3 regions of the Citrobacter sp. Igbk 17 genome follow, and region 2 is predicted to be linked to each of the others. Evidence: predicted binding sites of a transcription regulator. Region 2 holds the regulator's gene; each other region holds the start of a gene.
The links. The regulator PurR, encoded in region 2, represses purine synthesis genes. The targets are predictions, from matches to a motif close to CANGCAAACGTTTGCNTG.
Positions count from the first base shown of each region.

Region 1 (7,063 bases), on a different contig from region 2:
GGTGGCTTCATCCAGCAGAGATGCGGATGCCATGTCCAGCCCCGTCAGGTCCAGCGTCACCTGCTGGAAGTTCAGCAGCGCTTCCAGACGGCCCTGAGAAACTTCTGGCTGATACGGCGTGTACGCGGTGTACCAGCCCGGGTTTTCCAGCATGTTGCGCAGGATAACCGGCGGCAACTGCACGGCGGTGTAGCCCATGCCAATGTAGGACGTGAAGCGCTTGTTACGCCCGGCGATGGCTTTTAATTCAGCCAGCGCAGCGTATTCGGTCGCCGCCTCGCCCACCTGCGGCGGGGTTGCGAGCTGAATGTCTTTCGGCACAATCTGGCCGATCAGCGCGTTTAACGACTCGGCGCCAACCGCATTCAGCATCTCTTGTTGCTGCGCGGCGTCCGGTCCGATGTGGCGTTCAATGAAAGCGCCGCTGTTTTCAAGCTGGCTTAACGTCTGTGTCATGGGCGATGGTTCCTGAAACGTGCAGTGAATCGTGATTGTCTCTGTCTACGTGCCCGGTGGCGCTAGCGCTTACCGGGCCTACGCATGCTTTGTAGGCCGGATAAGCGCAGCGCCATCCGGCAAAAGCGTATTTACTCGTCTTCTAACAAAGCTTCATATGCGGTCGCATCCAGCAGTGATTCAATCTCACTTTCATCGCTGGCTTTGATTTTGAAGATCCAGCCACCGGCATACGGCTCGCTGTTAACCAGCTCCGGAGAATCGCTGAGTGCATCATTAACCGCAACAATCTCACCGCCGACTGGCGCATAAATATCAGATGCCGCTTTTACGGATTCCGCAACGGCGCAGTCATCACCCGCGCTTACGGTCGTGCCAACGTCAGGCAGATCAACGAAAACCATGTCGCCCAGCAGCTCCTGAGCGTGTTCGGTGATACCAACGGTGTAAGAACCGTCAGCTTCTTTGCGCAACCATTCGTGTTCTTTGCTGTATTTCAGTTCTGCAGGTACGTTGCTCATCAATCAATCTCCAAAAAAGGATGAATTACGCGACGGCTTTGCCGTTACGCACAAAAATAGGTTTAGTGACTTTAACTGGCATTTCGCGGTTACGAATTTGCACAATCGCCGTTTCGCCGATACCCGCCGGAACGCGTGCCAGCGCGATGCTGTAGCCCAACGTTGGGGAGAAGGTTCCGCTGGTGATGATGCCTTCATGCTGGTTGCCCGACGCATCAGTAAAACGCACTGGCAGTTCATTGCGCAGCACACCTTTGTCCGTCATGACCAGGCCGACCAGTTGCTCGTGGCCTTTTTCGCGCTGCATTTCCAGCGCTTCACGACCAATAAAGTCGCGATCGGTCGGTTCCCACGCGATAGTCCAGCCCATATTGGCTGCCAGCGGGGAGATACCTTCATCCATCTCCTGACCATACAGGTTCATACCGGCTTCTAAACGAAGCGTATCACGCGCGCCCAGACCGCAAGGCTGAACACCGGCTTCGACCAGCGCACGCCAGAAATCCGCAGCCTTTTCATTCGGCATGGCAATTTCATATCCCGCTTCACCGGTATAACCCGTGGTCGCGATAAACAAATCACCCGCCTGCGCGCCGAAGAACGGTTTCATACCTTCAACAGCATGGCGTTGTTCGTCAGTAAACAACGTGGCAGCTTTTGCCTGCGCGTTTGGTCCCTGCACCGCGATCAGCGACAGGTCATCGCGAACAGTGATGTCGATGGCGTAAGGTTCAGCGTGTTGGGTAATCCAGGAGAGGTCTTTTTCGCGGGTGGCGGAGTTTACAACGAGGCGGAAGAAATCTTCAGTGAAGTAGTAGACAATCAGGTCATCTATCACGCCGCCCGAAGCATTGAGCATACCGGAGTAAAGGGCTTTACCTGTCTTCGTTAGCTTCGCGACGTCGTTTGCCAGCAGATAGCGCAAGAACTCCCGGGTGCGGCTGCCGCGCAGGTCGACGATGGTCATGTGCGACACATCAAACATACCGGCATCGGTGCGGACAGCATGGTGCTCATCGAGCTGAGAACCGTAATGCAGTGGCATCATCCAGCCATGGAAATCAACCATGCGCGCGCCACATAGCGTGTGTTGTTCGTACAAAGGAGTCTGTTGAGCCATCTTTTCCTCGTTGAATAAGCGGGGCTATCAACTCTTTCGTGGTGAAATCTTCGCCACGAAACCCAGCACCACAGCCGCTCCAGGGGCTGCGACGCAAACGTTCTCTTTGTCCTGAACTTACCACCGAAACAGGCGCTAAACCATAAGGCAAAATTAACCATCACATTAGCTTATGACTAAAAATAGTCAGATCGCCGACAGCATAAAAAACCAGTTAAATGCCATTATGTCAGAACAACAGGCGAAGATAAGTGAAGTTGAGCCGCATCAATCCATATTAAATGTGGAAAAAATGTCAAAAATGGCGTTATGAAAAAAACGTAATATTAAAAAAACTAATGCGAAAAAAGGCGTGGAATTAGATTATTTCAAATGAGAGAGTCATCCCGGCGCGTACGCCGGGAGAGGAAAGTGTGACGGGTTTCAAACTCTTAAGATTGTCCTTACGGACACTCGCGTAGCCACTCAGGAAGATCGTTCAGACCCATCGCCTGGCGGATGAGTTGTGGTTTTACGCCTGGGAGGGTATCGGCCAGTTTCAGACCAATATCACGCAGTAATTTCTTCGCCGGATTTTCCCCGGCAAACAGTTCACGGAACCCCTGCATTCCAGCCAGCATCAGCGCAGCACTGTGCTTGCGGCTACGCTCATAACGGCGCAGATAGAGGTACTGGCCGATGTCTTTCCCCTGACGTTGCAGGCGCTTAAGTTCATCAATCAACTCCGCTGCATCCATAAAACCGAGGTTCACCCCCTGCCCTGCCAGCGGATGGATGGTATGCGCCGCATCCCCTACCAGGGCCATACGATGGGCGGCAAACTGGCGGGCATAGCGTCCCGTCAGCGGAAACGTCTGGCGTTCGCTTTCAAGCTGGCATAACCCCAGACGATTATCGAAAGCGATATTCAGAGCCTGATTGAAATCCTCTGCGCTTGCCTGCTGCATACGTTCAGCGTCCTGCGGCGAGAGAGACCAGACAATAGAGCACAAATGTGGGTCGCTAAGCGGCAGGAACGCCAGGATACCTTCGCCATGAAACGCCTGACGCGCAACCGCACCATGGGCTTCTTGCGTGCGGATCGTCGCCACCAGCGCATGATGACGGTAATCCCAGAACGTCAGCGGAATATCCGCTTTGTTGCGCAGCCACGAGTTTGCACCGTCAGCACCAATCACCAGACGGGCGGTCAGCATGGAGCCATCTTTCAGCGTCAGGAACGCCTCGTTTTCTCCCCAGGCCACCTGCTGTAACTCAGCCGGTGCCATCAGCGAGATATCTGCTGAACGCTGTGCTTTTTGCCACAGTGCGTAGTGAATCACCGAGTTTTCAACGATATGCCCCAAATGGCTGTAACCCATACTCTGGTCATCAAATTCAATGCGTCCAAAGCTGTCTTTATCCCAGACTTCCATGCCGTGGTAGCAGCAAGCGCGACGGGCAACAATATCCGACCATACGCCAAGGCGCGTCAGCAGTTTTTCACTGGCCGCGTTAATTGCCGACACGCGAAGCTGAGGGGGTGCATCCGCCGCCAAAGGCTGTGGAACATGTTGTTCTAACACAGCAACGCGTAATCCGCTGCCCTGCAGGCCGCAGGCAACCGCCAGTCCCACCATGCCGCCACCAACAATTGCTACATCAACACTTTGCACTGTTTGCTCCTGAAAATAGGACAATCAAAAACCGTAGGCCGGATAAGGCAAAGCCGCCATCCGGCATCAATTCCGCGACATTGCCTGATGGCGCTGCGCTTATCAGGCCTACTTCTTTAATTCGGCCTACAGGTCATATTTATCGCGCAACCCAACCGAGGGTCCGCTCCGCCAACGCATCGCACGCGGGTGTAAATAATTCCATTGCTATCAGTCCGGCATTACGCCCAACGACCAACGGAGCCCAGCGATTGGCAAACAGATACACCAGACTGTTGGTGACACCAATCGTTACCTCGCGATCGCGCTGACGGCGCTGTTGATAACGCGACAGCACCGCATAATCGCCCACATCTTCTGCGTCATCCTGGGCCTGAGTCAACGTTTCGGCAAGACTCATGGCATCACGAAGTCCAAGGTTAAAACCTTGTCCGGCAATAGGATGCAGCGTCTGTGCCGCATTACCCACCAGCACCGTACGATGGGTAATCGCTTTCAGCGCGGTTGTTAAAGACAGCGGGTAAGCGTTGCGTTTACCTGCCTGAGTAATACGCCCCAGCCGCCAGCCAAATGCGCGTTGCAGTTCGCGGCAAAACTGTTCATCTGACCAGGACATGATCTCTTCACGCTTCTCCAGCGGATGGCACCACACCAGCGAGCATCGCCCCTCCGCCATTGGCAGCATGGCCAGCGGACCATGCGGCGTGAAACGCTCGTAGGCACGTCCGTCGTGAGGAACGGAAGTCGTGACGTTAGCAATGACGGCCAGTTGTTCATACGGCTGTTGCTGCCAGTCAACCCCACAGGCTGTCGCCAACGCAGAGCGCGTGCCATCTGCAGCCACCAGCAGATGCCCCGTAATCATTTCGCCATTTTCCAGTGTAACATCAACACGTTCTTGCGTGCGCGACACGCTGGCAACACGAGCGGGACAGTGCAATGTGACACCCGGCGCTTTACGCAGCAGCGCAAAAAGACGTAGCCCCACATCGTGCAGTTCTACCACCTGACCGAGCGCTGAAATAGAGTATTCCTGCGCATCCAGCGTTACGAATCCGGCATGCCCACGGTCACTGACGTGTACCGTTTTGATTGCCGTTGCGCAATCGGCAATCGCCTGCCACACGCCAATTCGCGCCAGCTGTTGGCAGGTTCCTGCCGCCAGCGCAATTGCCCGGGCGTCAAATCCCGGGTGGCGATCGGTTTCAGGCTCGCTCGCTTCTATCAGATGAACCGGCAGCGTCCCATGGCTCAACGCTGAAATGGCCAGCGCCAGCGTCGCGCCGACCATGCCGCCACCGACAATAATCACGCTCATTGCAGACGCGCCGCAGCCATCAGGGCTTCAATGTCTTCCGCCTTCTTGACCACACCAGCGGTCAGGTTTTCGTTACCGTCTTCGGTAATAAGGATGTCATCTTCAATACGAATGCCGATACCGCGGTAAGCAGGAGGGACATCGGCATCCGGAGCGATATACAACCCTGGCTCAACCGTGAGTACCATTCCCGGCTCCAGGACACGCGAACGGTCCTGACCATAAACACCGACGTCATGAACATCCAGACCCAGCCAGTGGCTGAGACCATGCATAAAGAAAGGGCGGTGCGCATTATCGGTAATCAACTGATCGACTTCACCGTGCAGGATACCAAGCTTCACCAGGCCGGTAATCATGATGCGCACCACTTCGCCAGTCACCTCCTGAATGGAGGTCCCTGGACGATACAGACGCAGGCTGGTTTCTAACGACTCCAGTACGATGTCGTAGACCTCACGCTGGGCTGGTGTAAATTTGCCGTTAACCGGGAAGGTACGCGTGATATCGCCCGCGTAGCCTTTGTATTCACATCCAGCATCAATCAGCACCAGGTCGCCATCACGCATTTCACTTTCGTTTTCGGTGTAATGCAGGATACAGCCGTTTGCACCGCTGCCAACGATGGTGTTATAGGATGGGTAACGCGCACCATGACGGGTGAATTCGTGATGAATTTCCCCTTCCAGGTGGTACTCAAACATCCCCGGACGGCATTTTTCCATCGCCCGGGTATGCGCCAGTGCGGTAATTTCCCCAGCCCGGCGCATAACAGCAATCTCTTCTGCCGATTTAAACAGGCGCATCTCATGCACCATCGGACGCCAGTCGATAATTGCAGCAGGCGCGTGCAGATTTTGCCGGGAACCTTTACGCAGCTTATCCAGCGCCGTACTGACTATCTCGTCGGCCCAGGCATATTCACCCTGCGCGTGATACACCGCGTCCAGGCCATTGAGCAACAGGTGCAGCTGTTGGTTGATTTCGCTGAAGGCCAGCGCCCGGTCAACGCCCAGTTTTGCCGGGGCTGCATCCTGGCCCAGACGGCGGCCAAACCAGATCTCTGCAGTCAGGTCGCGAACCCGGTTGAACAAAACGCTGTGGTTATGAGTGTCATCACTTTTAATCAGCACCAGCACGGCTTCAGGTTCGTTAAAACCGGTGAAGTACCAGAAATCACTGCTTTGGCGGTACGGGTATTCACTGTCCGCGCTGCGTGTCGCTTCGGGTGCCGCGAAAATTAGCGCGGCGCTGCCAGGCTGCATTTGCGCCAATAATGCCTGGCGACGACGCTGGAATTCTTGCTGAGATATCTCGCTCATCACACTCTCCTTTGCGTTTCGTTCTTAGTGCAGAGTCGGTTTACGGACTTCCGGTGCGGTCGGTTGCTGACGCGTGAATGTGTCATGGCACAGCAATGCAGCAACACGCACATATTCGATGATCTCTTCGAGTGACATTTCCAGCTCTTCCTGATCTTCGTCTTCGTCATAGCCCAACTGGGCGATATTACGCAGATCATCGATCGCTTCGCCGGTTTCACCTGTCACTTTATCGAGCTTCGGTTGTGTCACACCGAGGCCCAGCAAAAAGTGGTTTACCCAGCCAGCCAGTGCATCGGCGCGATCGAACACGCTAACGTCATCGCCTTCAGGCAGATAAAGCTGAAAAAGGAAGCCATCATCTTCCAGCGCATCGCTGGTGGCAGAGTGCATTTTCAGCAGAGCCTGAGCCAGCTCGTGACCGAAAGCCAGACCTTCGTTCGTCAGGTCGTGCAACAGCGGCTGCCATGAGCTGTCGTTGTTGCCACCGCAAATCATCCCGCTGATCAAACCGTGCATTTCAGCGGGGGTCAATCCGGCCCCTTGTTGGTTCAAAAACTGGCTAACTTCGTTGTAACCAGGCATTTCGTTCTGTATAGACATAAGCATTCGTCATCAAAGGGAGGATATTCATGATATGCTACCACTTTGGACCCTGGTGGACCAGAAAA
Region 1 is NZ_JANEWI010000003.1:169,239-176,301, forward strand. Features, by position in the region: gene gcvP (aminomethyl-transferring glycine dehydrogenase) at 1-456, opposite strand, end outside; gene gcvH (glycine cleavage system protein GcvH) at 588-977, opposite strand; gene gcvT (glycine cleavage system aminomethyltransferase GcvT) at 1,003-2,097, opposite strand; gene ubiI (FAD-dependent 2-octaprenylphenol hydroxylase) at 2,541-3,752, opposite strand; gene ubiH (2-octaprenyl-6-methoxyphenyl hydroxylase) at 3,892-5,070, opposite strand; gene pepP (Xaa-Pro aminopeptidase) at 5,067-6,392, opposite strand; gene NNO08_RS03075 (YecA/YgfB family protein) at 6,417-6,995, opposite strand.
Region 1: gcvT (glycine cleavage system aminomethyltransferase GcvT) is a predicted target of PurR. The motif match lies at 2,188-2,205, and genes of this name have one in related genera.

Region 2 (7,063 bases):
TTCGCCACAGGCGGACAACGCCTGCACAGCCTGAGCAGAGAAACCGCAGCTTGGCAGTTTTGGGGAACCTTTCATGTACAGGAGAATCGGGTTTTCAGCGATCTGGCGCTGGATTTTTTCGATAGTGGTGCTCATTATCTTGCTTCCTTAAACTTCTTTTACGGCAGTAGTCTGACATTGTAGCGGGTCAGGCAGGTAACGGAAAATAACATTTTCATTACGCGATATTATTTTATCGCCTGTCGTTAAAAGTTGCATTCACAATCTCACTTATCCGCGTAAAGCATGGGGATTTGATTATCTGTTCACCAATTACGCCTTGAATTGCTGTTTTTTTTTGCGGTCGGTTACGAAACGTAGTTTTAAACGAAAAAAGCTATTAACTTTCCCTCTTTCTATAGATTAGAATCGTCAAGTTTTGAAAATCACACGCAGGCACGATAGACCTGCCTTACCAGAGGACTGCTCAGTGGCGCGGATAAACCGAATCTCGATCACGCTCTGTGCTTTACTTTTTACCACACTGCCTTTTACGCCTATGGCTCATGCTTCCAAGCAGGCCAGGACGACACCTACCGCTTCCCACACCGTCAAGACGGTAGATAAAAAGAAAAGCGCAACAACCAGCCAGAAAGCAACAAAAACCAACAAGAAAACGGCGACAAAAAACACCAGTAAAACCAGTACGAAAACGGCTTCCTCTTCCAAAAAACGCACAGCAACTCCGGCAAAATCGACGAAAACAGCAAACCGTCGCAGTAAAACAGCGGCAATACAAACCCCTGCCGTCACCTGGACTGAAAAATGTACCCCGCGCAAAGGTCATAAGCCACGTTGTGTAAAAGTGAAGACGACTGCACCAACAGCCGTTGCGGATGTACATAAAGTAAAAGTACAGAAAGCAACCAAAACCGCTATGTCTACCCTGATGAACCAAATCGGTAAACCTTACCGTTGGGGTGGCACATCACCCAGAACCGGTTTTGATTGCAGCGGGCTGGTTTATTACGCATACAAAGATCTGGTGAAGTTCCGCATCCCGCGTACCGCCAATGAAATGTATCACCTGCGCGACGCTGCGCCGATTGAACGTGGTGAACTGAAAAACGGTGATCTGGTCTTCTTCCGCACGCAAGGTCGCGGTACCGCCGACCACGTTGGCGTCTATGTTGGCAATGGTAAATTTATCCAGTCTCCACGCAGCGGTCAGGAAATTCAAATAACCTCTCTGAGCGAAGATTACTGGCAACGCCACTACGTGGGCGCTCGCCGTGTGATGACGCCGAAAACAATTCGCTAAAAACTTACCCTACAGAATATGCTGTAGGGTAAGTTCTTCTTTTGCATAACCTTTCAATTTGCTACCCTATCCTTACTCACAATGAGGCTATTGTGTGTACTCACTATAAATAATAAGGAGAGAAGCAATGTCGTTCGAATTACCTGCATTACCGTATGCCAAAGATGCTCTAGCACCGCACATTTCTGCCGAAACGCTGGAATACCACTATGGCAAACACCATCAAACCTACGTGACCAATCTGAATAACCTGATTAAAGGCACCGCGTTTGAAGGTAAATCACTGGAAGAGATCGTACGTAGCTCTGAAGGTGGTGTATTCAATAACGCAGCACAGGTATGGAACCACACGTTCTACTGGAACTGCCTGGCACCAAACGCAGGCGGCGAGCCGACCGGTAAACTGGCCGAAGCGATTGCCGCCTCCTTTGGCAGCTTTGCAGACTTCAAAGCACAATTCACCGATGCCGCTATCAAGAATTTCGGTTCTGGCTGGACCTGGCTGGTAAAAGGAACGGATGGCAAACTGGCTATCGTATCCACCTCCAACGCAGGTACACCGCTGACGACTGACGCGACGCCTCTGATGACCGTTGACGTGTGGGAACATGCTTACTACATCGATTATCGTAATGCCCGTCCTGGCTACCTGGAACACTTCTGGGCACTGGTGAACTGGGAATTTGTTGCGAAAAACTTCGCAGCATAAAATGACAACGCAGAAGGGGTTCCCTTCTGCGTTTTTGTTTTTAATTCGTTGCGTTGCAGACTTCTTCCGCTTGCTTTCTTGCCGAGACAAAGACCAGCAGTAGCGCAAGTCCCGCCACAATCGCCCCCATTACCGGGACGAAACTGTAGCCCAACCCTCCGGAAATTACCGCCCCACCGGCGGCCGCTCCCAGGGCATTCCCCAGATTAAACGCGCCAATATTCACTGACGATGACAATCCAGGTGCCTCACTGGCAACGCGCATCACACGCATCTGCAGCGGCGGAACCACCGCAAACGTTGCTGCGCCCCACACCACCATACTCACGGCCGCACCCAGCTCATTACGTGCAAGGAAAGGTATCGCCAGCATAATAACCATCAGCAGCAATAAAAAGCCTTTCAGCGTACCGTTAACCGAACGGTCAGCCAGTTTACCGCCCAGATAGTTACCGATAGAGAACCCAACGCCAATCAGCACCAGCATACCGGTGACAAACGCCGGCGTAGCATGAGTAATGCTATGCAGCACGGGTGAGATGTAGGTATAAAGCGTAAACATCGCTCCGGCCCCCAGAACGGTCGTCAGTAAAGCTGACACCACTTGTGGACGCATTAATACAGCCAGTTCTTTGCGCACATCAGGGCGCTCACCTGCCCCGCCTTTCGGTAACGAGAAGAACAGACTGACCATCGCGATAATGCCTAGTCCCGCCGTCGCCATAAAGGACATACGCCAGCCGATGGTTTCCCCAAGCCAGGTTGCCGCGGGAACACCGCCAATATTCGCGATCGTTAGCCCCATAAACATAGTCGCAACGGCGCTGGCCTGTTTATGTTTGGGGACAACGCTTGCCGCCACAACCGAGCCGAGGCCAAAAAATGCCCCGTGGTTAAGACTGGTCAAAATGCGCGACAGCATCAGCGTCGTGTAATCCGGAGATATCGCCGAAAGCACATTACCCAATGTAAAAATGGCCATCAGGAAGATAAGCGCATTGCGACGCGCACGATGGGACAGCAGTAAGGTCATCAGCGGTGCGCCAACCATCACGCCTACCGCATACGCGCTGATTAACATCCCTGCGGCCGGAATGGAAACATCCACGCCTTTGGCAATGACGGGTAGCAATCCCATGGGAGAGAATTCGGTCGTTCCAATGCCAAACGCACCTATCGCCAGCGTCAGTAAAGGATAATTTATTTTCATCTATCGACTCCGTAACGTCGAGCCTTGGCACGACACATCATAAGAGTCAAAAGCATGACATTGATCGCAAAATTAATAAAGTTAACAAAACTGCAAAAGACTTTTGCTTATTTGCAAAAAATAGGAAGGGAAAGACAAGCAGAAAGGATGAGGGAGAGTGAACTCCCCCGGGGGAAATCAGTGCAGTGCTGCAGTCAGGCCACCCGCAACAATCAGGCCCAGAACAATTATGGTCGTCACTAACGAAAATTTCAGATCGGTGCTCATCAAGTTTTCTCCTTTTTATTCCCACACAAAAAGTGATATTGCGCATTTTTACACACTTGAAAGCAAAAATCTCTCACGATTTATATTGATAACTGCTTTTAACTCTTCCCCTTTTCGTTAAGATCAGACAAAATTCCACGCTTACTTGATTAGCGTACCGGCCATTGACCCCTTCCTGACGTTCCGTGTCGTTTTCCCGGCGTGCCGCAACCCTGACGTTGCGTTGAGGGTGTGTGAAGGCAAACGTTTACCTGGAGTATTCTCAGGAGCTTAGGATATGGTCTGGAGTGAGATGTAATGGCAACTATTAAAGATGTAGCGAAGCGAGCAAACGTTTCCACTACAACCGTATCACACGTAATTAACAAAACGCGCTTTGTCGCAGAAGAAACGCGCAACGCTGTCTGGGCAGCGATTAAAGAACTGCACTACTCCCCTAGCGCAGTTGCACGTAGCCTGAAGGTGAATCACACCAAATCGATCGGTTTGTTGGCAACCAGCAGTGAAGCTGCCTATTTCGCCGAAATTATCGAGGCTGTTGAGAAGAATTGTTTCCAGAAAGGCTACACACTGATTCTGGGCAACGCCTGGAACAGTCTTGAAAAACAGCAGGCCTACCTGTCTATGATGGCGCAAAAGCGCGTAGATGGCCTGTTGGTAATGTGTTCAGAGTACCCGGAATCACTGCTTTCCATGCTCGAAGAGTATCGCCATATTCCAATGGTGGTCATGGACTGGGGCGAGGCAAAAGCCGACTTTACCGATACCGTCATTGATAACGCTTTTGAAGGTGGTTACATGGCAGGCCGGTATCTGATTGAGCGCGGTCATCGTGAGATCGGCGTGATCCCAGGTCCCATGGAGCGTAATACCGGCGCAGGCCGCCTGGCTGGCTTCATGAAAGCGATGGAAGAGGCTCTGATTAAAGTTCCCGAAAACTGGATTGTCCAGGGTGATTTCGAACCTGAATCCGGCTACCGCGCTATGCAGCAAATCCTCTCCCAGTCGCATCGCCCAACCGCCGTATTCTGTGGTGGCGATATTATGGCGATGGGTGCGCTGTGTGCCGCAGACGAGATGGGACTGCGCGTACCGCAGGATATCTCAGTTATCGGTTACGACAACGTACGCAACGCCCGATACTTCACCCCTGCGCTGACAACCATCCATCAGCCAAAAGATTCACTGGGTGAAACGGCCTTCAACATGCTGTTAGACCGAATCGTGAATAAACGTGAAGAATCGCAGTCTATCGAGGTGCACCCACGCCTGGTAGAACGTCGTTCCGTTGCCGACGGTCCATTCCGCGATTATCGTCGTTAAGTCAGTTGTGCGGGAGCCTCATCCGGTTCCCGCAGCCACTCTTTATTCAGCGTCTCACTATCCCCCAGGTAGTCCAGTAACCAGCTCAGTGCAGGCGACGTATCGTTCTGCTGCCAGGTCAGGCAACAAGCGGCATCCGGGAACGGATTTTCCAGCTGTAACGCCACCCATTTTCCGCTATCGATCCACGGTTTTGCAAAATGCGTCGGTACCATCCCGACACAGAGTCCGGCTGACAAGCAGGTGGCCGAGGATTCCCAGTCAGGAACCACAACGCGTTTTTGGTTGTCCAGCAACCATGTAATACGTTTCGGCAGTGTGCGGGAGGTGTCTTCGCGTACCAGCGATGGCCAGTTGCGCAACGTATCGTCACTGATCGGTCCCGGCATCGCCGCCAACGGATGATGACTGGCTACCACGCAACTCCAGCTCAGCATTCCCATATCCCGGAACGTATAGCGTCCCCCTACCGGAATGGCCTGCGTTGCTCCGATAGCTAACTCCACGCGACCATCCGACAGCGCGTCCCAGACGCCATTAAACACCTCCTGAAAGACCAGAAGTTCCACATCATCGAAATGGCGGTAGAAATCCACAATCATCTGTCGGGTCCGTTCTGGACGCACAATATTATCTACCGCAATCGCCAGCTGTCCTCGCCAGCCATTGGCGATTTGTTGACATTGCTGACGGGTGATCTGCATTTTTTTGATAACAGACCGACCTTCTTTTAAAAACCACGCGCCAGCAGGCGTTAATTCCACGTCCCGATGACGGCGTTCAAAAAGAGGCACAGCCAGCCACTCTTCCAGTTGGCGCACCGTGTAGCTTACCGCCGAAGGTACGCGGTGCAACTCCTGAGCAGCGGAACTAAAGCTACCGTTACGCGCCACTGCATCAACCACCTCAAGTGAATATTCCGACCACATGCTCTGCCTGCAAAAAATTTGAAATCAGTAAGCAAATATTAGCGTTTCACAGCGAGAATTACACTCACTACACTCAGCGGCAATGTTCTATTGCTAAAAAGAGAAACGATAATGCAACCAGGAAAAGGGTTTTTAGTCTGGCTGGCAGGTCTTAGCGTGCTAGGTTTTCTGGCAACGGATATGTATTTGCCCGCCTTTGCTGCTATTCAGTCCGATTTACAGACACCCGCTTCTGCCGTGAGTGCCAGCCTTAGTTTGTTCTTAGCGGGTTTTGCCGTTGCACAACTTTTGTGGGGGCCACTCTCCGACCACTATGGTCGTAAACCGATTTTGATGCTGGGCTTATCCATCTTCGCGCTGGGCAGCCTGGGTATGTTGTGGGTAGAAAACGCCACCGGCTTACTGGTGCTGCGCTTTATTCAGGCCGTTGGTGTCTGTGCGGCTTCGGTTATCTGGCAGGCGCTGGTTACCGATTATTATCCTTCACAAAAAGTAAACCGCATCTTTGCCACCATTATGCCGCTGGTCGGATTGTCTCCTGCACTTGCACCGTTATTAGGCAGTTGGATCCTGGTACATTTTTCCTGGCAGGCCATTTTTGCCACCCTTTTTGCGATTACCCTGCTCCTGATGTTGCCGGCCCTGCGCTTAAAACCAACGGCAAAAGCACGCGATGATAGCCAGGATAAACTGACGTTCGCTACGCTGCTGCGCTCCAAAACATACCGTGGAAATGTACTGATTTACGCAGCATGTTCCGCGAGCTTCTTCGCATGGCTGACGGGTTCACCGTTTATCCTTAGTGAAATGGGCTATAGCCCGGCGGTGATTGGTCTGAGCTATGTCCCGCAAACTATTGCATTTTTGATCGGTGGTTACGGCTGCCGTGCGGCACTGCAAAAATGGCAGGGTCGCCAGCTTCTGCCGTGGTTACTTATCCTGTATGCCATTAGCGTTATCGCCACCTGGGCTACTGGCTTTATTCATCACGTTGCGTTGGCTGAAATCCTGATCCCATTCTGCGTGATGGCCATTGCAAACGGGGCAATCTACCCTATCGTTGTCGCCCAGGCGCTGCGTCCATTCCCTCAGGCTACAGGCCGTGCCGCTGCGCTGCAGAACACGCTGCAACTGGGACTATGCTTCCTGGCAAGCCTGGTCGTTTCGTGGCTAATCAGCACGCCGCTGCTCACCACCACCAGCGTTATGCTGACGACAGTGCTGCTGGCCGCGCTAGGCTACAAAATGCAGTCACAGACTGACAACACATCCTTGCCGGATGAGAGCGCGCAAATTGCCCACGGTGAGTCACATTAATCATTGTT
Region 2 is NZ_JANEWI010000008.1:51,762-58,824, reverse strand. Features, by position in the region: gene grxD (monothiol glutaredoxin 4) at 1-135, opposite strand, end outside; gene NNO08_RS06950 (C40 family peptidase) at 470-1,300, shown strand; gene sodB (superoxide dismutase [Fe]) at 1,428-2,009, shown strand; gene NNO08_RS06940 (MFS transporter) at 2,050-3,219, opposite strand; gene cydH (cytochrome bd-I accessory subunit CydH) at 3,397-3,486, opposite strand; gene purR (HTH-type transcriptional repressor PurR) at 3,784-4,809, shown strand; gene punR (DNA-binding transcriptional activator PunR) at 4,806-5,738, opposite strand; gene punC (purine nucleoside transporter PunC) at 5,850-7,055, shown strand.

Region 3 (7,063 bases), on a different contig from region 2:
CGGATGTCATCGACGCGCTGCGCCAACGCTTCCCGAAAATCGTCGGGCCGCGAAAAGACGATATCTGCTATGCCACCACTAACCGTCAGGAAGCGGTACGTGCGCTGGCGGAGCTGGCGGATGTTGTGTTGGTTGTCGGCTCGAAAAACTCGTCTAACTCTAACCGTCTGGCTGAACTGGCGCAGCGGATGGGGAAAGCCGCGTATCTGATTGATGATGCGACTGATATCCAGGAAGAGTGGGTGAAAGCCGCGAAATGTGTGGGCGTAACGGCCGGTGCTTCGGCACCCGATATTCTGGTTCAGAATGTGATTGCTCGTCTGCAGGAGTTGGGCGGTGGAGAAGCTATCCCGCTTGAAGGCCGTGAAGAGAATATCGTTTTCGAAGTGCCTAAAGAACTGCGTGTGGATGTTCGTGAAGTAGAGTAAGTCTTTCACGTCACGATTATGCGAAGATGCCAGACTTAACGTCTGGCATTTTTTTTGGAGAAACCATGCGCTTACCGATCATTCTTGATACCGATCCCGGCATTGATGATGCCGCTGCAATTGCCGCTGCGTTGTTTGCCCCTGAGTTGGATCTACAACTAATGACCACGGTAGCAGGCAATGTTTCGGTGGAAAAAACCACCCGTAACGCATTGCAGTTGCTGCATTTCTGGAATGCGGATATTCCCCTGGCGCAGGGCGCATCCATGCCGCTGGTGCGCCCGTTGCGCGATGCTGCTTCTGTACACGGGGAGTCCGGCATGGAAGGGTACGAATTTGTCGAGCACGACCGCCAGCCGCTGGCAAAACCTGCTTTTCAGGCTATCCGTGACGCGTTGATGCATGCCCCACAACCGGTGACGTTGGTCGCCATTGGCCCCTTAACGAATATTGCGTTGCTCCTCACTCATTATCCTGAGTGTACCTTCAATATTCACCGCCTGGTGATTATGGGCGGTTCGGCTGGGCGCGGGAACTTCACGCCAAACGCTGAGTTTAATATTGCTATCGACCCGGAAGCGGCAGCGAAAGTATTCCAGAGTGGGCTGGAGATTGTAATGTGCGGGCTGGACGTGACCAACCAGGCCATGCTTGCGCCGGATTATCTGGCGACGTTACCAGGGCTTAATCAGACCGGAAAAATGCTGCATGCGCTGTTCAGTCATTACCGTAGCGGTAGCATGAATACGGGGCTGCGAATGCACGACCTCTGTGCGATTGCCTGGCTGGTGCGCCCGGATCTCTTTACGCTCAAGCCCTGTTTTGTCGCCGTTGAAACGCAGGGGGAATATACCGCTGGTACAACGGTAGTAGATATCGAAGGGCGGCTGGGGCAACCCGCTAATGCCCAGGTGGCACTGGGGCTGAACGTTGAGGGATTCCAGCAGTGGGTGGCGCACGTTTTGGCACTGGCCCCCTGATTTCCACGCTATATAACGATATGACGCTGCTTATTCCGTGGCGTCATGCCTTTTACTGATATCTTTCCCTGTTTATCATTAAATTCTAATTATCGACGTTTTCGGCTGGCGGCGCAGCGATACGCTGGTTAATCTGAAAACGATTTACGTAAAATTAACAAAAGAGAATAGCTATGCATGATGCACAAATCCGCGTTGCCATCGCGGGAGCCGGAGGACGCATGGGGCGTCAGTTGATTCAGGCCACGCTGGGTATGGATGGCGTACAGCTTGGTGCGGCGCTGGAACGTGAAGGCTCTTCCTTACTGGGTAGCGATGCCGGGGAACTGGCGGGCGCAGGAAAGACGGGCGTGACCGTGCAAAGCAGCCTTGAAGCGATAAAAGATGATTTTGATGTTTTTATCGATTTTACCCGTCCTGAAGGTACGCTGACACATCTGGCGTTTTGTCGCCAGCACGGCAAAGGCATGGTAATTGGTACCACTGGTTTTGATGATGCGGGAAAACAGGCTATTCACGATGCCGCACAGGATATTGGCATCGTCTTCGCCGCTAACTTTAGCGTCGGCGTTAACGTCATGCTGAAGTTGCTGGAGAAAGCCGCGAAAGTCATGGGTGACTATACCGACATTGAAATTATTGAAGCTCACCACCGCCATAAAGTGGATGCGCCGTCTGGTACCGCGCTGGCGATGGGGGAGGCGATAGCCGGGGCACTGGATAAAGATTTAAAAGACTGTGCCGTCTATGCGCGTGAAGGTTATACCGGTGAACGTGTGCCGGGCACTATCGGTTTTGCTACGGTGCGTGCGGGAGATATCGTTGGGGAACATACCGCGATGTTTGCTGATATTGGTGAGCGCATCGAGATTACGCATAAAGCCTCCAGTCGTATGACATTCGCCAACGGTGCTGTGAGATCGGCTATTTGGCTGAAATCTAAATCAAATGGTCTTTTTGATATGCGAGATGTGCTTGATTTACGCAATTTGTAAGGTTTATTACCCTTCGTGATGTGGTTATTGTAGTCATAATTATTTGATTACATAGGGCAATATTTTATTGCCCTTTATTTTATCTATTTGATGTTGTTTTTAAATTGAGTGCCTTGTTTTTATAAGTTTCATTGTCTTTTTTTGTTGGTTAAATGTAAATTTTGACCATTTGGTCTACTTTTTATCTCTTGTTTCTGAGATTTGATACTCTTCCTGCTCCGCAAGCGTTTTCCACTCTAAGTTAGTTGATCTTTTTGATGCCTGGAGGCGGGTTAATTCGTCAATGGCGCAAAATAATAATAAAAATTGTCCTTTTGGGTAGACTTTTACGTGGGCTATCTCTAGAATGCCGCCGTTTGCCAGAAATCCATAGGTAAGCAAATTTGCATTGATTCATGGTGTGTTAATGAATTAATATGCAAATAAAGTGAGTGAATATTCTCTGGAGGGTGTTTTGATTAAGTCAGCGCTATTGGTTCTGGAAGACGGAACCCAGTTTCACGGTCGGGCCATAGGGGCAACAGGTTCGGCGGTTGGGGAAGTCGTTTTCAATACTTCAATGACCGGTTATCAAGAAATCCTCACTGATCCTTCCTATTCCCGCCAAATCGTCACTCTTACTTATCCTCATATCGGTAATGTCGGCACCAATGAAGCCGATGCAGAATCTTCTCAGGTACATGCGCAAGGCCTGGTCATTCGCGACCTGCCGCTGATTGCCAGCAACTTCCGCGATACTGAAGACCTTTCTTCTTACCTGAAGCGCCATAACATCGTGGCGATTGCCGATATCGATACCCGTAAGCTGACGCGCCTGCTGCGTGAAAAGGGCGCACAGAACGGCTGCATTATTGCGGGTGACAACCCGGATGCGGCACTGGCGCTGGAAAAAGCCAAAGCATTTCCGGGCCTGAACGGTATGGATCTGGCGAAAGAAGTGACCACTGCGGAGCCGTATAGTTGGACGCAGGGTAGCTGGACGCTGGCAGGTGACTTACCGGAAGCAAAATCTGCTGATGAACTCCCGTTCCACGTTGTGGCTTATGATTTTGGTGCCAAGCGCAACATTCTGCGTATGTTAGCGGATCGCGGTTGCCGCCTGACGGTAGTACCGGCGCAGACCTCTGCAGAAGAGGTCCTGAAGATGAATCCTGACGGTATCTTCTTGTCCAACGGTCCTGGCGACCCGGCGCCATGCGATTACGCGATTACCGCGATTCAGAAATTCCTCGAAACCGATATTCCGGTATTTGGCATCTGCCTCGGTCATCAACTGCTGGCGCTGGCGAGCGGTGCAAAAACCATCAAGATGAAGTTTGGCCACCACGGCGGCAACCATCCGGTGAAAGATATTGATAACAATACCGTGATGATCACCGCGCAGAACCACGGTTTTGCGGTTGATGAGGCCTCCATGCCTGCCAACCTGCGCGTGACCCACAAGTCACTGTTCGACGGCACCCTGCAGGGGATTCATCGTACCGATAAACCGGCATTCAGCTTCCAGGGACACCCGGAGGCGAGCCCAGGTCCGCACGACGCTGCGCCGTTGTTTGACCACTTTATCGAGCTTATTGAGCAATACCGTCAGTCCGCGAAATAATCAGGAGTATAAGAGCCATGCCAAAACGTACAGACATAAAAAGTATCCTGATTCTGGGCGCGGGTCCGATTGTAATCGGTCAGGCGTGTGAGTTTGACTATTCCGGTGCGCAGGCGTGTAAAGCGCTGCGTGAAGAGGGTTACCGCGTCATTCTGGTGAACTCCAACCCGGCAACCATCATGACCGACCCGGAAATGGCTGATGCAACCTATATCGAGCCGATTCACTGGGAGGTGGTACGCAAAATTATCGAAAAAGAGCGCCCGGATGCGGTGCTGCCGACTATGGGCGGCCAGACGGCGCTGAACTGTGCGCTGGAACTGGAACGTCAGGGCGTACTGGCTGAGTTCGGCGTGACCATGATTGGCGCGACGGCAGATGCCATTGATAAAGCAGAAGACCGTCGTCGCTTCGATATCGCGATGAAGAAAATCGGCCTCGACACTGCGCGTTCAGGCATCGCCCACACCATGGAAGAAGCGTTGGCGGTTGCCGCTGATGTTGGCTTCCCGTGCATTATCCGTCCCAGCTTCACCATGGGCGGCACCGGCGGCGGTATCGCCTATAACCGCGAAGAGTTCGAAGAAATCTGCGAACGCGGTCTGGATCTCTCCCCAACCAACGAGCTGCTGATTGATGAATCGCTGATTGGCTGGAAAGAGTACGAGATGGAAGTGGTGCGTGATAAAAACGACAACTGCATCATCGTCTGCTCCATCGAAAACTTCGACGCGATGGGTATCCATACTGGCGACTCCATCACGGTTGCCCCGGCGCAGACACTGACCGACAAAGAATACCAAATCATGCGTAACGCCTCGATGGCTGTACTGCGTGAAATCGGCGTTGAAACCGGTGGTTCCAACGTGCAATTTGCGGTGAATCCGAAAAATGGTCGCCTGATTGTCATCGAAATGAACCCGCGCGTTTCCCGCTCTTCAGCGCTGGCGTCTAAAGCAACAGGCTTCCCGATTGCGAAAGTAGCGGCGAAACTGGCGGTGGGTTACACCCTCGATGAGCTGATGAACGACATCACTGGCGGTCGTACTCCGGCATCTTTCGAGCCGTCCATCGACTACGTTGTGACGAAGATTCCACGTTTTAACTTCGAGAAATTTGCGGGCGCAAACGACCGTCTGACTACCCAGATGAAATCTGTTGGTGAAGTGATGGCGATTGGCCGCACCCAGCAGGAATCCCTGCAGAAAGCGCTGCGTGGCCTGGAAGTGGGCGCGACCGGTTTTGACCCGAAAGTAAGCCAGGATGACCCGGAAGCACTGACTAAAATCCGCCGTGAGCTGAAAGACGCAGGCGCTGAGCGTATCTGGTACATCGCTGATGCGTTCCGTGCTGGCCTGTCCGTCGATGGTGTGTTCAACCTGACCAACATTGACCGCTGGTTCCTGGTGCAGATTGAAGAACTGGTGCGTCTGGAAGAAAAAGTGGCAGACGTGGGCATTAACGGCCTCGACGCTGACTTCCTGCGTATGCTTAAACGCAAAGGCTTCGCCGATGCGCGTCTGGCTAAACTGGCTGGCGTGCGCGAAGCAGAAATTCGCAAACTGCGTGAACAGTATAAGCTGCACCCGGTTTACAAGCGCGTTGACACCTGTGCCGCAGAATTTGCTACCGATACTGCTTACATGTACTCCACGTATGAAGAAGAGTGTGAAGCGAATCCGTCCGTAGACCGCGATAAAATTATGGTTCTGGGTGGTGGTCCGAACCGTATCGGCCAGGGGATTGAATTCGACTACTGCTGTGTACACGCTTCATTGGCGCTGCGTGAAGACGGTTACGAGACCATCATGGTCAACTGTAACCCGGAAACCGTTTCAACCGACTACGACACGTCTGACCGTCTGTACTTCGAGCCGGTGACGCTGGAAGATGTGCTGGAAATCGTGCGTATCGAGAAGCCGAAAGGCGTTATCGTTCAGTACGGTGGTCAGACTCCGCTGAAACTGGCTCGTGCGCTGGAAGCTGCAGGTGTTCCGGTTATCGGTACCAGCCCGGATGCGATTGACCGTGCCGAAGACCGTGAACGTTTCCAGCAGGCGGTTGACCGTCTGAAGCTGAAGCAACCGGCCAACGCCACCGTAACCGCTATCGAGCAAGCTGTTGAGAAAGCAAAAGAAATCGGTTATCCGTTGGTGGTGCGTCCGTCCTACGTTCTCGGCGGCCGCGCGATGGAAATTGTCTACGACGAAGCCGACCTGCGTCGTTACTTCCAGACGGCAGTTAGCGTGTCCAACGACGCGCCAGTGCTGCTGGATCGCTTCCTCGACGATGCGGTAGAAGTTGACGTGGATGCCATTTGTGACGGTGAAATGGTGCTGATTGGCGGCATCATGGAACACATCGAACAGGCGGGCGTGCACTCTGGTGACTCCGCATGTTCTCTGCCTGCTTATACGCTGAGTCAGGAAATTCAGGACGTCATGCGTCAACAGGTGCAGAAACTGGCCTTCGAACTGCAGGTGCGTGGCCTGATGAACGTCCAGTTTGCCGTGAAGAACAACGAAGTTTACCTGATTGAAGTTAACCCACGTGCAGCGCGTACTGTACCGTTCGTCTCTAAAGCCACTGGTGTACCGCTGGCGAAAGTGGCGGCACGTGTGATGGCGGGTAAAACATTGGCACAGCAGGGCGTAACCAAAGAAATTATCCCGCCGTACTACTCCGTGAAAGAAGTGGTGCTGCCGTTCAACAAATTCCCAGGTGTTGACCCGCTGTTAGGGCCAGAAATGCGCTCTACCGGTGAAGTCATGGGCGTGGGGCGTACCTTTGCCGAAGCGTTCGCTAAGGCACAGTTGGGCAGCAGTTCTACCATGAAAAAACAGGGCCGTGCGCTGCTCTCCGTACGTGAAGGCGATAAAGAACGTGTAGTGGACCTGGCGGCGAAACTGTTGAAGTTTGGTTTCGAGCTGGATGCTACGCACGGTACGGCGATTGTGCTGGGTGAAGCGGGTATTAATCCACGTTTGGTAAACAAGGTGCATGAAGGCCGTCCGCACATTCAGGACCGTATCAAGAATGGCGAATACACCTACATCA
Region 3 is NZ_JANEWI010000026.1:15,590-22,652, forward strand. Features, by position in the region: gene ispH (4-hydroxy-3-methylbut-2-enyl diphosphate reductase) at 1-428, shown strand, start outside; gene rihC (ribonucleoside hydrolase RihC) at 494-1,408, shown strand; gene dapB (4-hydroxy-tetrahydrodipicolinate reductase) at 1,582-2,403, shown strand; gene carA (glutamine-hydrolyzing carbamoyl-phosphate synthase small subunit) at 2,858-4,006, shown strand; gene carB (carbamoyl-phosphate synthase large subunit) at 4,024-7,063, shown strand, end outside.
Region 3: carA (glutamine-hydrolyzing carbamoyl-phosphate synthase small subunit) is a predicted target of PurR. The motif match lies at 2,749-2,766, and genes of this name have one in related genera.